3 regions of the Flintibacter porci genome follow, and region 2 is predicted to be linked to each of the others. Evidence: predicted binding sites of a transcription regulator. Region 2 holds the regulator's gene; each other region holds the start of a gene.
The links. Region 2 encodes Rex, which represses fermentation and respiration genes when NADH is low (regulators of the CRP and FNR family bind a similar motif). Its sites were predicted from a motif close to ATTGTTAANNNNTTAACAAT; they were not measured.

Region 1 (5,170 bases), on a different contig from region 2:
TGCTGCCGAAGATGGTCATGCAGCCCTCCACAGCCAGCACGATGGCCAGCACGAAGAGCAGAGTGCCCAGAATGGCCTGAGCATAGGGGCCCCAGTCGCTGGCAGCGCCGGCGGCAATGACGGACACCTTGCTGGTCACAGTCTGGAACAGAGAGACCAGAGTGACTACCAGCATGAAGGCCATGGGGAAGTAGAACATCTTGTTGTTGCGGCCGATGTTGCCCAGCCAGGCACACACGGTCAGCAGAGCCAGAGCGGCCAGCAGCTGGTTGGCAGCGCCGAACAGAGGCCAAATCTTGGAGTAGCCGGTCATGCCCAGGCCAACGCCCAGCACCACGGTGATGGCGGTAGCCACCACGGGGTTACAGAGGACGGCCTTAATGCCGGTAGCATCCTTATAGGTCTCACCGGGCTTGAGCCAGAACTCCTGGAACATGTACCGGGCCAGACGGGTGGCGGTATCCAGAGAGGTCAGGCAGAACACGGAAACGGTCAGAACCAGCAGGGAGGCGATGGTGCCCTGAGCGCCGGCCAGGCCGGGGATAGAGGCCACCATGCGGGAGATACCGGTAGCAAAGACCTGGGTGGGGGTGACGATCTCGCCGGAGGCATACTCAGTCCAGATGAAGGACACAGCAGCCAGAGAGATCAGAGCCAGAGCACACTCGATGAGCATGCCGCCGTAAGCGATGGGCTTAGCGTCGCGCTCGTGGTCCAGCTGCTTGGCAGTGGTGCCGGAGCCCACCAGAGAGTGGAAGCCGGAGATAGCGCCGCAGGCGATGGTCACAAACAGGGCGGGGAACACATAGCCCAGAGAGTTGCCGGTGGGAGCCAGGTTATCATACCAGCCGGTGAAGGCAGGCATATCCATGTGAGCAGCGTCCGCACCGGTGAGACCGGCACCGATGACGCCCACAGCGGCGATAACCATCATGGCGTACAGCAGGAAGGAGCTGAGGTAGTCACGGGGCTGTAGCAGGATCCACACGGGAGCCACGGAGGCAACCAGGATGTAAGCGCCGATGATCCACATCCAGGTGGAGCTGGTCAGGTAGATGGGGTGCCAGTTCAGACCGATAAACAGGCAGACCACGATGCCGATCACGCCGGCGATAGTGGCGATGGTCAGGGAAGCGCCCTTGCGATACACAAAGAAGCCGAACAGGATAGCCATCACGATGAACAGCAGGGAGATCATGGCCACAGAGGCGTTGGTCTCATTCAGGGAGCCGTCCGCGTTGAAGCCCACGAAGGTGCTGGCCACGATGGAGGCGAAAGCGGCCACCACCAGCACCAGGGTCAGGTAAGAGAAGATCAGGAACAGCTTCTTGGCACGATCGCCGATGTTCAGGGCGACCACCTCGCCCAGGGACTGACCCTTGTGGCGGATGGAGGCGAACAGAGCGCCGTAGTCATGAACCGCGCCGAAGAAGATACCGCCGATCAGGACCCACAGAACAACGGGGACCCAGCCGAACACGGCAGCCTGAATGGGGCCGTTAATGGGGCCGGCGCCGGCGATGGAAGAAAAGTGGTGACCCATCAGAACAGGAGCCTTGGCGGGGACGTAGTCCATGCCGTCCTCCAGCTCATGGGCGGGGGTGACTTTGGAGTCGTCAACGCCCCACTGCTTGGCAAGCCATCCGCCGTAGAAAATGTAACCTACGATCAGAATGATAATGCCAACGATGACAACAAGCATTGCATTCATTGAGTTTTCTCCTCTCCTTTATAGTTTGCAATGACACGTTCCACCATCCGCTTCAGGTCCTTGCCAAAGGCTTTTCCCGCGCGGTTGGTGGTAATTTCGCCGGTGGACAGGTCCACGGCGGCTATACGAAACTCCATCCATCCATGGAGCGATAGCTTAAATTCTCTGCGGTGCTTTTTCTTGATCAAAGCGCCCAGAGCCTGCTTGTCGGCCTGATCACACAGAACCAAAGCAGTGAGATACGTATACATATGCTGAGCATGGGGCTTGACCAGGGGAGTGCCCAGTTCCAGGGTCTGTCGGCACACGTCCTCCAGAGCGGTCTCGTTCAGCTCAGACAAGGAGTAGAGGTAGAGGTACTCGTGGTGCTCCGCCGCCCAGAGCTCCGCCTTTTTGCTCAGTACATACTGGGAGTCCCGGGAGTGAAAGGCACAGCAGGCCTTCAGAGCAGAATCGTCGCTGCCGCGCTCGATGTCGTAGTGGGTGGAAAAGATCGTCAGCAGACGCTCCTCCAGGGTCTGGCGCAGAGAAGTCACGTAAAACCATCCTTTCCCCCGCCCAGCGCGGGGTGACAAAGTTGAAAGCAGCCGGAAAAGGCTGCTTTTCTCAAAAAGTTGCCGGAAAAAATTTAGGAAAAACTTAAGAAATGAAAATGGAAAAATTGTGAATAAATTATTAAGGATAATATAGCAGATTTCCATGCTCAATGCAACCCTAAACTATCTGCAAAAGAAAAAATTCTATGCCTTTTTGGTTGGAACGGCAAAAGGAAGCGGTTAAGAATGGGAGAAAGCGTCAGAATGCAGGAAGGAAGAAAATTAGAGAGTGGGTTGAACCTTAAATTTAAAGGTGAGAGCTGGAAAAAAAGAAAAAGGAACCGGCCTGGGGCGGTTTGTTGACAGGTTAGGCCCAATCGGGTAAAATGAGCCTGCATTTATAAGGTATGGTATATTGGAAAGGACCCGTGCTGCGGGCGGAAAGGAGCTGCGGGATGGAGTTGGCGGATCAGAAGAAAAAAAGAAGGCTTCTCCACCTGTCCAAGACAGGCAGGCGGCGGCTTCTTGTGCCCACGGCCTTTTTCCTGGCCGTTATTTATTATGAAGAGCTGTTTATGAAGCTCTTCTGCTTTCATAGCCTGTCCCCGGCCGGGGCATTTTTTACCCTGCTGTTCTCCATTCCGGTGGCGGTGCTGCTGGGACTGCTGTGCGGCGGCGTGCAGGAGCGGCGGGGACGGTGGCTGGTAGTGATATGTACCGCCCTGCTCTCCCTGTGGATGGGCTCTCAGATCGTCTACTACCATCTGTTCAAAACCTTTTTGACTATCTTTTCCATCACCAAAATGGCCATGGTGGCCGGAGCCTTCGGCGATATGGCGGTGGGCCAGATCCTGATGAACTGGTTTCCCATTTTGATGATGGTGGTGCCTGTGGTGCTGTCCCTGGTGTTCCGGGACCGGATCGTGAGCGGTGAGCCTCTGGCCCGGGGCGACCGGCTGCGCTGGTTTGGGGTGGGTGCGCTGGTACAGGTGGCGGGGATCCTCTTGGTGCTGCTGTGCGGCGGGGGGAACCTGTCGCTGCGGTATATCTACTTCCAGGCGGCCGCGCCGGAGCTGGAGGTACAGAACTTCGGTATGATCACCCAGACCCAACTGGAGATCCGGCGGGTACTCTTCGGCATCGATCCGGATGACCAGATCCTGCCCAAGCTGGCGGTGCGCACCTCCGCACCCTACCAGCTGGAGGAGAAAAAGGAGCCCGGACTGCATGTGATGGAGATCGACTTTGACGCTCTGCTGGAGCGGGACCAGGACGATCCGGTGCTTACCGACATGCACCAGTACTTCTCCAAAGTGGAACCCACGGCGGAAAATGAATGGACGGGCCGCTTTGCAGGGAAAAATCTGGTCTGGGTGGTGGCAGAGGGATTTTCCACCCTGGCTATGGATCCCCAGCGTACTCCCACCTTGTGGAAGCTATCCCACGAGGGAATTATCTGCGACCACTTCTATACGCCCTTGTGGGGTGTGTCCACCTCGGACGGGGAGTATGTGACCACCACGGGTCTCATCCCCAAGTCGGGGGTGTGGAGTTACTCGGAGTCGTCGGACAACTACATGCCCTTCGGCTTTGGTACCCTGTTCAAAAATCTGGGGTACCGCACCCTGGCCTACCACGACTATCTCTACGATTACTACGACCGCAACCTCTCTCATCCCAATATGGGCTACGAATATTACGGCATCGGAAACGGACTGGATATGGAGATCGACGAGGAGAATTTCCCGCCCTCTGACCAGGAGATGATGGAAAAGATCGTGCCCCAATTTGTGAATGAGGATCAGTTCATGGTCTACTGCCTGACGGTGAGCGGCCATTTGAAGTACAACTATGAGAGCAACTCCATGGCCCGCCGCCACTGGAGCCAGGTGTCGGATCTAGGCTACTCCGAGGCGGTGACCGCCTATCTGGCCTGCCAGATGGAGCTGGAGCTGGCCATGGAGAGCCTGGTCAATCAGCTGGAGGAGGCAGGCAAGCTGGATGACACCGTCATTGTCCTCTCCGCCGACCACTACCCCTATGGTCTCACCGATGAGGAGTACAGCGAGCTGCTGGGCCACGAGGTGGACCCGGTCTTTGAAATCTACAAAAACACCTTGATTTTGTGGAGTGCAGATATCAAAGAGCCTGTCCATGTGGATAAGTTCTGTTCCAGCCTGGATGTGATGCCCACCCTGGCCAATCTCTTTGGCCTGGAATACGACTCCCGGCTCATTATGGGCCGAGACATTCTCTCGGACGAGCCCGGGCTGGTCATTTTCTCCAATTACAGCTTTATCACCGACAAGGGACGCTATGACTCCACCACCGACACTTTCCAAATGTGGGACGGCAGCGAGCCTGACCCGGAGTATGTGGCGGAGCGCCTCTCCGAGGTGCAAAACCGGGTGGCCTACTCGGCGTCTATTTTGGATAACGACTATTACCGGGTGGTATTTGGAGCTTCCTGAGCATGAAAAAAGGCTGACATCGTTGGATGTCAGCCTTTTCCTTTTATCTTTTAAAGCTCCAGGCGGATACTGTCCTTGGAGGACAGGCCGTCTTTGGAGAGCATCCGCTCCAGTACCTCCACGTCGGAGGTGATGTCCAGGGCGTCTCCCTGGAACAGCTGGTCCAGCTGTTTTTCAAAGCCCTCCACGACCTTATCCATCATGCCTTCAATGCGTTCCATAGCGGCGGTGATGTTTTCACCTGCCACCTCCTGGTCCTCCAACTGGGCATAGGCCCGGAGGATCTTCAGCGTGGTGGGGAGATAGTAGCTCAAAAAGCTGTGCAGCTGGGGAGATTTCTCCGGGTGCTGTCGCTGGTAGTCCAGAATTTTGGCGGTGATGACGCCGATGCGGTCGATCTGCTGGCTGAGCCGGGGGTTATCGATGGCGTCGTTGACAGCGCGGATCTCATC
Region 2 (5,170 bases):
TCCCCGCCGTCTGTGTCAGCCGCTTCTTCTCCACAAAAGGCACTGGCCGCCCCAAAGGGCGGCCGGTGCGCATTGCTTATGTGTCTCAGCAGCAGCCGCAGCCACTGTTTCCGCCGCAGCTGTTGTTGTTATAGCTGCTCCCATTGCCGCAGCAGCAGCACAGGATGAGGATGAGTACGATGATCCACAGGCAGCCACCGCCGCCAAAGCCGTTATTGCAGCACCCCATAATGAGTACCTCCTGAAAATGAAGTTTTGAGGCGGCTGTGAGCCGCTCTCAGTCTCATACTATGTACCTCAGGCAAAAGGGTGCAGAAAAAATCCGCCCGGGAAAACCCGGGCGGATGACAGGTTGGATTTAACCGAGGAAACGGTTGCTGAAGTTCATCAGGATCCCGGCCACCTCGGCGCGGCTGGCCGTGTCGGCGGGACGGAGGGTATTCTCCGCCGAGGGGGTGATAAGGCCGTTGGCTACCGCCCAAGACACGGCCTCCTTGGCCCAGTCGGCCACCTGGTCATAGTCAGCGTACTGGGTAAGATCGGTCTGGCCGGTGAGTTCCATCCCCAGCTGGGAGGATGCAAAACCCCGCAGCATCACCAGCACCTGCTGGCGGGTAACGCTCTGCTCCGGAGCAAACAGCCCGTCGCCCATGCCGGCGGTCACGCCCTGAGAGGCGCCCCAGCGGACAAAGGGTTCATACCAGCTGCCCACAGGCACGTCATCAAAGGCGGCCGTGGCGCTGTTCATCTGATCCTGGGGGGAGCCCGCCAGGCGGTAGAGCACGGTGACCAGCATAGCCCGGTCCATGGTGACGCCCGGTCCAAAGGTGTCCTCACTCATGCCGGAGAACAGTCCGTTTTCATAGACAAATTTCACCGACGCCTGGTACCAGTCCCAGGAAGCCACGTCCACAAAGGGCAGATGACTGGCTGTGCTGTCGGTAAAGGTATAACTTCCCTGGAGTCCAAGATACATGATCCCCGAGGTCACCGTCACCTGGGCGGTGGTGTTCTCCCCCACCAGATAGCGGTGTCCCGCTGTCAGACGGGCGCCGGAGGCCACCTCATGGCCATCCGTGACGTCCACCACAGCGCCGTTGTGGCTCACCTGGGCGGAACCGGAGATGGAGAGGAATCCCGAGCCGGTGGGCAGCCCGATCACGTCTCCCTGGGTGAAGGTGCGGCTGCTCAGATTGTCGCTGTACAGGCCGCTGCCACCTTCGCCGCCCTGGAGCTTGGCCACCGCCTCGTCGTAGGCCTCCTGAAGGGGCTGGGTGGCAGTCTGCTCCAGCTGGGTCTGGGCGGAGGGAAGGAAGGTATTTTTTAAATAGCTGAGAGAGACCAGACTATCTCCCCCGCTCAGAGCCAGGGCGCCCCCGGCCAGCGCCGCGGTCAGGGCCAGAGCGCCCGCCACGGCAAGGATCTTTTTGTGCTTCATGTCTCGTCCTTTCCATCCTCCTGCTCCTGACCGTCCTCCCGCTGAGAGATCATATAACTCAGGGCAAGCAGGCTGTCGGAAAAATGTACGCTCTCCACCACCACGTCCTCGCCGGGGAAGGCGATCTCACAGTTGGTGAAGTTCCAGATGCCGTGGACTCCCGCCGCCACCAGCCGCTCCCCCATCACCTGGGCGGCGGACTTGGGCACCGTGAGCAGGCCCACGCTCACCGGATTCTTCTGTAAAAACTCCTCCAGGGTGTCGGCGTGGTAGACGGGCACCCCGGCGATCTGTGTGCCTACCGTCCGCTCCTGTACGTCGAAGGCGGCCAGCAGCTGAAAGCCGTTGTTGGAGAATTTAAAGTTTTCAATCAGGGCGCGGCCCAGGTTGCCCGCTCCCAATACCACAATGGTATGACCCCGGTTGATGCCCAGGATCTCCCCGATCTGTTCCTTCAGGCTGTCCACCTTATAGCCATAGCCCTGCTGACCAAAGCCGCCGAAACAGAACAGATCCTGGCGGATCTGGGAGGCGGTCAGCCCCATGGACTTTCCCAATGCGCTGGACGAGATCCGGATCACACCCTTGCGCTGCAGCTCGGAGAGCTGGCGGTAATACCGGGGCAGACGCCGGATCACCGCGGTGGAAACTCTGGTGTTGCGTTTCATAGTCCCGCTCCAATACTCGAAAATATCGTTTACAGTTTACCCCATCCCTCTTTTTCTGTCAAACCATTTTCCCCGTCCCACTCTGGAAATTCCTGCGCGCCCCTTACATCAGGCGCAGCATCTCCTTCTTCAGCCGCTGGATGATCCGCTTTTCCAGCCGGGAGATATAGGACTGAGAGATACCCATCCGGTCGGCCACCTCCTTCTGCGTCTGCTCCTCCCCTCCTCCTAGGCCAAAGCGCAGCGTGATGATGGTTCGCTCCCTCTCATCCAACTTCTCCAGGGCCTGACGGAGAAGCTGGCGGTCCACATCGGCCTCGATGGGCCGCATGACCAGGTCTCCGTCGGTGCCCAGGATATCGCTGAGCAGCAGCTCATTGCCGTCCCAGTCAGTGTTCAGCGGCTCGTCAAAGGAGAGCTCTGTCTTCTGGCTGGAGGTCTTGCGCAGATACATGAGAATCTCATTTTCGATGCACCGGGAGGCGTAGGTGGCCAGTTTGATACTCCGGGCGGGCTGGTAGGTGCCCACCGCCTTAATGAGGCCAATGGTCCCGATGGAGATGAGGTCCTCAATGTTGATGCCCGTATTTTCAAACCGCCGGGCGATGTAGACCACCAGGCGCAGGTTGTGCTCAATGAGAGTCTGCCGCGCCCGCTGGTCTCCCTGCTGCAGGCGCTCCATCAGCTTCCCCTCCTCCTCCCGGCTCAGCGGGGTGGGGAGCGTGTCGCTGCCCCCGATGTACATCACCTTTCCCGGCGACCAGAGCCCCAACCGCTCCAGCAGGGCCAGAACCCGCGCTTTCCATCCGTTTTTCATATCCATCCATCCTTTCAGCATTCCCCCAGCAGGGCACCATAGCCGCCTCCGTCGGACACAGGGGTGGGAGATAAGGCCACCACCATGGCCCCCCGGTCCTCTCCGTCCACCACGGCCCGGTCCACCCGCACCGCCAGCAGCAGCCCCCGGTCCACCCCCACGGCGCGGTAGGGCAGCAGGCGGAAGTGGCCTCCCGCTCCGGTCAACCGCTCCAGCGCTCCAGCCGGGTCCCGCAGCTCCTGGACACTGGGGCACTGCGAGGCAGCAAACAGGGGCAGCAGCCGCTCTCCCTCGGCCACCATCACCCCTTGGCCGGTCACCGGGTCCGTGAGGGTATTGCCTGTGTCGGTCAGAGCAGTGAGCTCTACCGTCCGATCCTCCAGCTCCAGGCGCACCGCCTTCAATTCTCCCGTAAAGCTAGTATGCCTTACAGCCTTTTGGAGCAGCAGCGACAGCACCGCGTAGCACCCTGCTGCCGACAGCAGCACGATCTTCAGATCCATCCCCGAGTAGATAACTCCCCGGTTCAGGCTCAGCCCCTGGCCGCCCAGCATGGAGATGGCCAGCACCCCTCCGGCAAAGGCGCAGGACAGGGCAAAAAAAATCAGCACCTGCCGCCCCAGCCGCCGGCTGCCCCAAAAGGCGGCCAGTACCATCAGCACCGCCGCCGCCAACCGGCAGGCCGGCCGCTCCAGGAACCCCAGCCCTGGCAGGAAGATGGCCACCGCATAGCCTCCCCCCAGAACTGCTCCCAAGGCAAAGCGCAGACGTTTCAAGGGTTCCCCTGCCAGCCGGGCAGCACACAGCAGCAGCAGGTAGTCCACCAGGACATTGAGCAGAAACAGGGTGTCTACATAAATAACGGTCATGACCTCTCCCTCCTCCCCCTGCTTGTCAACACCGTCCATTATAGTGTCTCTCCCCAACGAAAGCCGTCACAACCCGGTGTCGCCCAGAGGAGAATTTTCGCCGCCCGTTGACAATATCGAGGGGCGATATTATAATATCATTAGACGATATCGAAACGCGATATTAGGAGGTGACGCCATGGGAGGCAAGAGCCGCGGCCCGCTCACCGAGCCCATGTTTTACGTGCTTATGGCCTTTCTCCACGGGGAGATGTGCGGCATCGACGTGGCCGCCTTTGTGGAAAAAAAGACCCGGGGTCGAGTAAAGCTGGGACCGGGAACCTTGTACACCCTGCTGAATAAATTTCAGGATGAAGCGCTGATTGAAGAGATCGACGTGGAGGGCCGCAAACGCACCTATCGCCTCACCGCCAAGGGCCGGGAGGCCTATGAGGAGGAGCTGGAACGGCTGCGGGCATGCCTGAGGGATGCGGAGGAGGAAGAGGTCCTGTGATTGGAACTCCGGTCCAACGGCAGTGGAACCTGAAAGGAGGGTTACCCATGGCGCGTAAGACACATTTCCTTGGCCTCATCCAACTGATAAAGATGATTCCTGCCCTGTTGGATTGGCGGCGGGTACACCGCATGATCACCCATCTGGAGGCAGGCATTCCTCTGACCCCTATCCCCTCCGCCTCCCGCTGCCGCAGGGCAGTCAATGGGCTCGCTTTAGTTGCCACGCCCCTGATTTTGTGCGCTCTTCTGGCCTATTGGCTGCTTCCACACCCGCAAACCCGCTGGTCCCTGGGGACGGAAGGCCGTCCCGGAGACTTTGAGCCGGTCCTTCTTACCCAGTGGGAGGGAGAATCCTACCGCCCCGATCTTTTGGAAAGCGACGGTGTTACCATTCTCAATTCCTGCCAATGGGATATGACCCTCCTGTGCCCCACCCGATGGGAGGTACGACAGAGTGGCAGCATCGTCAAAGACCAGATCTCGGTGCATATGACGCTCCACTGGTACCGTCCCCTCTTCCCAGCCTTGGACCGGCCTCTGGCCAGGGACCTGATGAACTACCTGACCACCCACGAGGAAAACACCCGGCGGGTAGACGAGGCGTCTCTTGGTCCGTGGACGGTGACAGAGCATCCAGTAGAGGGGACGGACTATCTGGCCACTGCTTATAATCCCAACAGTGTCTATCAGTACGCTGTGGCTGCCGGAAACGGACGGACTGTGTCTCTGAGCTACCGGGGTCCTCAGGACCTAGAGGACCACCTGCCCGAGATCGCTGCTATGTTATCCTGACTGATCCTTTACAAATATAAAAAATGGCCGCAAAAGCGGCCATTTTTTATATCATACATTCTCTTACACTTTAAACAAATCATCCCATTTT
Region 3 (5,170 bases), on a different contig from region 2:
TTCCAGGAGCCCGGCCTGCCTCCACTGCCCGAGGGGCTGAACGTGCTGCACACCAGCCAGATCGGCCGGGTGTATACCCTCATCGTCCGGGGCGATCCCGCCCAGATCAAGGAGCGCATGGCGGCCCTGAATCCCATTTTGATGGAAATGCTGCCTCTGAATCTGGAGGAGATCTTTATTTATGAGTTGGGAGGTGAGGACTATGCGGTCCGGGACATCGTTCTTTAATTCCACCCTCTACCGCAAGACCATGCTGCGGTTCTGGCCTCTGTGGGTGGCCTACGGCCTGATGTGGCTGTTTCTGCTCCCCTTCAACCTGCTGAACAACTACTTCTCTATGAGAGGTGCCTCCGTGTCTTCGGTGGAGCTGGCTAACCGCCTGGTAGAGTATGCCCGAGACATCCCCAATACCCTGCAATTTGGGGTGTTTGTGGCCTGCGGCTACGGGGTGCTGTGTGCCATGGCGGTATTCGGTTACCTCTACAACAACCGCTCCGCCTGCATGATGCATGCCCTACCTCTGCGCCGGGAGACCCTGTTCGGCACCCAGTATCTGGCGGGACTGTCCTTTGCCCTGCTGCCCAACCTGGTGGTGGCGGGCATCACCCTGGCCGTTGAGCTGCCCCTGGTGGCTCAGAAATGCTGGGGAACCTCCCTGGCCAGCCTGGGCATCTGGCTGCTGGTACAGAGCGGAGTATGCCTGTTCTTCTTCTCCTTTGCGTCGTTTTGCGCCATGTTTACCGGCCATATCCTGGCACTGCCTGCCTTCTACGGGATTTTAAACATGCTGGCCTATGTCCTCAATATGCTGATCAACATAGTTTTGAGCGATTTCTTCTTCGGGCTCTCCAGGCACAGCGGCCGGGGAAGCGCTTTGGCCCAGATTCTTACCCCAATCTGGCCCCTTACCGAGGCCGTGGAGTGGGATCCGGTACAGGAGACGGTGAATGGAATGACCGCCACCACGGGGGAATGGTACCTGCTGAGCCCCGGTACCGTGGCCGCCTACGCCGCCGCCGGTGTGGTGCTGGCGGTGCTGGCCCTGCTGGTGTACCGGAAGCGGCAGGTGGAGTCGGCGGGGGACGTGGTCTCCGTGCGCCTGGTGCGGCCCATCTTTCTGTATGGCGTGGCCTTCTGCTCCGGACTGTGCTTCGGCGTCTACACCATTGCCTTCTTCGGATGGAGAAACCGGCTCTCCCTGGCGGTATGCGTGGTGGTATGGGCTGTGGTGGGCTATTTTGTGGCCCGAATGCTGCTGTGCAAGTCCTTCCGGGTGCTGAAATACTGGAAGGGTGCGGCAGCCAGCTTTGTGGTCATGGCGGTGCTGTGTGTGGCCTGCCTTACCGATGTAATGGGCATTACTGCCTGGGTGCCCCAGGCAGATGAAGTGGGATCCATCGATGTAGATTGCCGCATCAACTACCCCTACGACAGCGGAGACTCCACCCGCTACCAGGTCACCGACCCCGGACAGATCGAAAAGATCGTCGCTCTGCATCAGGCCGTTCTGGACCACCGGGACACGGTGGACACCAGCAGCTCCCACTATCAGGCTGGGGAGGAGTACACCCGCCTGGATGTGACCTACACCTTGACCGACGGCCGTACTGTGCGCCGCTGTTACTACGACATCCCCATCCACATGGAGGACCTGAACACAGAGGGTACCGTGACCTGGGCTCTGAATCAGATTGCTCAGGATCGAGACGCGGTGGAGGATATGTACGACTTTGACCGCTTTGAGAAGTATCGTCTGGTGGAGGCCTATCTGGACCGGGCCGGTACCCAGAGCGGACAGACGGAGACGGATACCAACGAACCCTTCTACCTGGAGGGGGCCTCCAACGCCCAGCTGCAAGAGCTTTGGAAGGCCGTGCGCGCCGACTTTGACGCGGGCACCATCGGGGTGCGTTATCTCTTTGACGACCAGCAGCGCCAGGAAAATACCTACGTTACCGACCTGGTCTTTGTCTTTGAGGTGCCCTCGAGAAACAGTGTCTCCGAGGCTGGGAGCAGTTACAGCACCGATCTGCGCATTACCCTTACCCCCAACGCGGAAAACACCCTGGCCTGGCTGACGCAGTACGCCGGATGGAACACGACTGTATTCCCCATCCTCCACGAGTAAAAGCAAAAAATACCGGCCTTCTCCCGCTGTGGGAGAAGGCCGGTGATTTTTTTGAGAAAGAGAAAAAACAGGCAAAAAATTATTTTGTCAAAAATTTAACGAATTACCGGAGGAAAAGTTCTCAACTTTGCTTAAAATGGCGTGAATTTGTCACTCTCAGACAGAAAGGAGGCCAGAAAGCACAAAAAATTGTATTGATTTTTCCAGATTCCTTCGATATAATGCAGTCAAGAGCGGAACGAAGGGCGCCTTATGACGCCACAACACATTTTTGGAGGTAACAGAGCGATGAAAGAAGTCTATGTTGTCAACTGCTGCCGCACCGCCATCGGTTCCTTTGGCGGAAGCCTGAAGGATGTGCCCGCCGCTGAGATGGGCGCTGTGGTCATGAAGGAAGCCCTGAGCCGCGCCGGCGTGAAGCCCGAGCAGGTAGACGAGGTCATGTTCGGCTGCATCCTCACCGCTGGTCTGGGCCAGAACCCTGCCCGCCAGGCCGCTGTGAAGGCCGGTATCCCCTTCCAGGTTCCCGCTTACACCGTGGGTATGGTGTGCGGCTCCGGTATGAAGAGCGTCATCGAGGGCGCCCGCAGCATCCTGGCCGGCGACGCCGATGTGGTCCTGGCCGGCGGCACCGAGAACATGTCCGCTGCTCCCTTTGCTCTGCCTGATGAGCGCTGGGGCGCCCGCATGGGCGACAAGAAGGTCGTGGACACCATGATCAAGGACGGCCTGTGGGACGCTTATAACAACTATCACATGGGCACCACCGCCGAGAACATCTGCGACGTGTGGGGCATCACCCGCGAGGAGCTGGACGAGTTCGCCGCTTCCTCTCAGAATAAGGCTGAGGCTGCTCAGAAGGCCGGCCGCTTCGACGACGAGATCGTGCCCATCATGATCAAGAAGAAGAAGGAAATGGTGGAGTTCAAGGTGGACGAGTTCCCCCGCGCCGGTGTGACCGCCGAGGGTATCTCCAAGCTGCGCGGCGCCTTCCCCGTGGGTCCCGAGGGCGTGGAGGACGAGATCGTCCACACCTTTGAGGTCACCCAGGTCCATGAGGCCGACACCAAGAAGCACGTCCAGCGTGTCACCGCTGCCAACGCCTCCGGCATCAACGACGGCGCTGCCGCCATCGTGCTGGCTTCCGGCGAGGCCGTGGAGAAGTACGGCCTGAAGCCCATGGCCAAGCTGGTCTCCTGGGGCCAGGGCGGCGTGGATCCCAAGATCATGGGCGTGGGTCCTGTGCCCGCTTCCCGTCAGGCTATGGAGAAGGCCGGCCTGAAGATCGAGGATATGGACCTGATCGAGGCCAACGAGGCCTTTGCCGCTCAGTCCATCGCTGTGGCTCGTGAGCTGCACTTTGATATGAGCAAGGTCAACGTCAACGGCGGCGCCATCGCTCTGGGTCACCCCGTCGGCGCTTCCGGCGCCCGTATCATCGTCACCCTGCTGCACGAGATGCAGAAGCGCGACGACGCCAAGAAGGGTCTGGCTACTCTGTGCATCGGCGGCGGCCAGGGCGTTGCTACCATCTTCGAGAAGTGCTGACCTACTTTTCTTGAAAGAAAAGTAGGCAAAAGAACTTCCTGCAAAGCTTCGCTTTGCCTCTTTGCCTGTAATATAGTTTTCCTGTGGGAGTGACGGATTCCGTCGCTCCCACTTTTTATGCGTATTTTGTGCCCATAACCGCCCAGCTGCCACGGTTCTGCCAGGGCAGGCGGTGTCATTGCAACGCGCTTGTCCACTACATTTTGCACACATAGGACCTAAGGTCCGGGGCAAGAAGGACCAGACGGTCTTGTTTTAGGACCGCCGAAAGTTTTCCGCCAAGCATCAGGAGGGTGTCCCCCGTAAATGGGGGTCTGGGGGGCGACGCCTATGAACACCGGCGCAAGCCAGGTGTCCATCGAAGGAGCCCCCCAGTCACTCTTTGGTTCCTTTCTGGTGATCCAGAAAGGAACCCGCCCCGCAGGGCGGAACCCGCTAAGAATAACATACCCATGTAGACATAACCCCGCCGCCTCTTACATACAGTGGAAGTGACACGCAGGATAAGGGGTGGTACCATGGCAAACCGAGGAAGAAAAAACCACTGGCAGCGGGCAATGCGCCGCGGCGTGGGGCTTGGTCTGGCGGCGGTGGCAGTGTGGGGGGTGACGATGACCGCCGACCTGTCGGGCGTAACAGAGGTGCTGCGCACCTGGGCGGACCGCCCGGCGGTGGCAGTTGCTCTGTTGGAGAGCCAGCTGGGCTCTCTGCCCGAAGAGACCGTGCAGGGGAGTCTCACAGGCTGGAACCGACTGCTGGTGGGGCAGTCTGCTCTGCTCTCGGCGGGACAGGACGAAGTGGAAGGCCAAATTCAGGGTCAGCAGCAGGAACAGCAGGGCTCGTCGGATTCATCGGAGCCCTCCACAGAACCGGAGGAGGCTCCGGACGACGATGACCAGGTGGATACGCCCCTTCAGCCGCCGGTGTCTCAGGACGGAATCCTGGAGATGACCGGTGTAGGAAAGGAGGGAGGGCAGTACCTCAGTCAAAATGGGGTGTACCTCTATAACCGCACAGGCAAGAACCTGGATGAATCGGTATTTTCTGCGGGAATGGTCCATTTTACACTGGGAGAAGGCCCTCAGATTCTGATTTTACATACCCACGGCAGCGAGGCCTATTCCCAAAGCGACGGTCTCACCTATCAGGAGAGCGATTCCTATCGCACCACCGACTGTACCCGCAACATGGTGCGGGTGGGGGAGGAGATGGCCCAAATTTTCCGGGAGAATGGGTTTGAGGTCATCCACGACACCAATTTGTACGACTACCCCGCCTATAACGGGGCCTATGACCGATCGGGCGCGGCGGTAAAGGACTGGCTGGCCAAGTACCCCTCTATTAAAATCATTCTGGATGTCCACCGGGATGCCTTGGTGGGAAACGATGGATCCATCTATAAACTGGTCAGCCAGGAAAATGGGGAAAAAGTGGCTCAGGTGATGCTGGTGGTGGGTACCGACGGCGGCGGAGCGTCCCACCCTTACTGGATCG

Region 1: the regulator Rex is predicted to act here: its motif matches at 2,372-2,391, upstream of ACEVJL_RS04175 (DUF8052 family protein).
Region 3: the regulator Rex is predicted to act here: its motif matches at 2,212-2,231, upstream of ACEVJL_RS10775 (acetyl-CoA C-acetyltransferase).

The regions. Positions count from the first base shown of each region.
Region 1 is NZ_JBHEVB010000003.1:139,999-145,168, reverse strand. It holds gene ACEVJL_RS04180 (carbon starvation CstA family protein) at 1-1,711, opposite strand, end outside; gene ACEVJL_RS04175 (DUF8052 family protein) at 1,708-2,247, opposite strand; gene ACEVJL_RS04170 (LTA synthase family protein) at 2,703-4,718, shown strand; gene ACEVJL_RS04165 (5-bromo-4-chloroindolyl phosphate hydrolysis family protein) at 4,769-5,170, opposite strand, start outside.
Region 2 is NZ_JBHEVB010000002.1:137,183-142,352, forward strand. It holds gene ACEVJL_RS02545 (hypothetical protein) at 86-229, opposite strand; gene ACEVJL_RS02550 (S-layer homology domain-containing protein) at 359-1,438, opposite strand; gene ACEVJL_RS02555 (redox-sensing transcriptional repressor Rex) at 1,435-2,106, opposite strand; gene sigE (RNA polymerase sporulation sigma factor SigE) at 2,210-2,929, opposite strand; gene ACEVJL_RS02565 (sigma-E processing peptidase SpoIIGA) at 2,938-3,831, opposite strand; gene ACEVJL_RS02570 (PadR family transcriptional regulator) at 3,971-4,285, shown strand; gene ACEVJL_RS02575 (hypothetical protein) at 4,333-5,079, shown strand.
Region 3 is NZ_JBHEVB010000008.1:182,224-187,393, forward strand. It holds gene ACEVJL_RS10765 (ABC transporter ATP-binding protein) at 1-228, shown strand, start outside; gene ACEVJL_RS10770 (hypothetical protein) at 203-2,128, shown strand; gene ACEVJL_RS10775 (acetyl-CoA C-acetyltransferase) at 2,417-3,676, shown strand; gene spoIIP (stage II sporulation protein P) at 4,195-5,170, shown strand, end outside.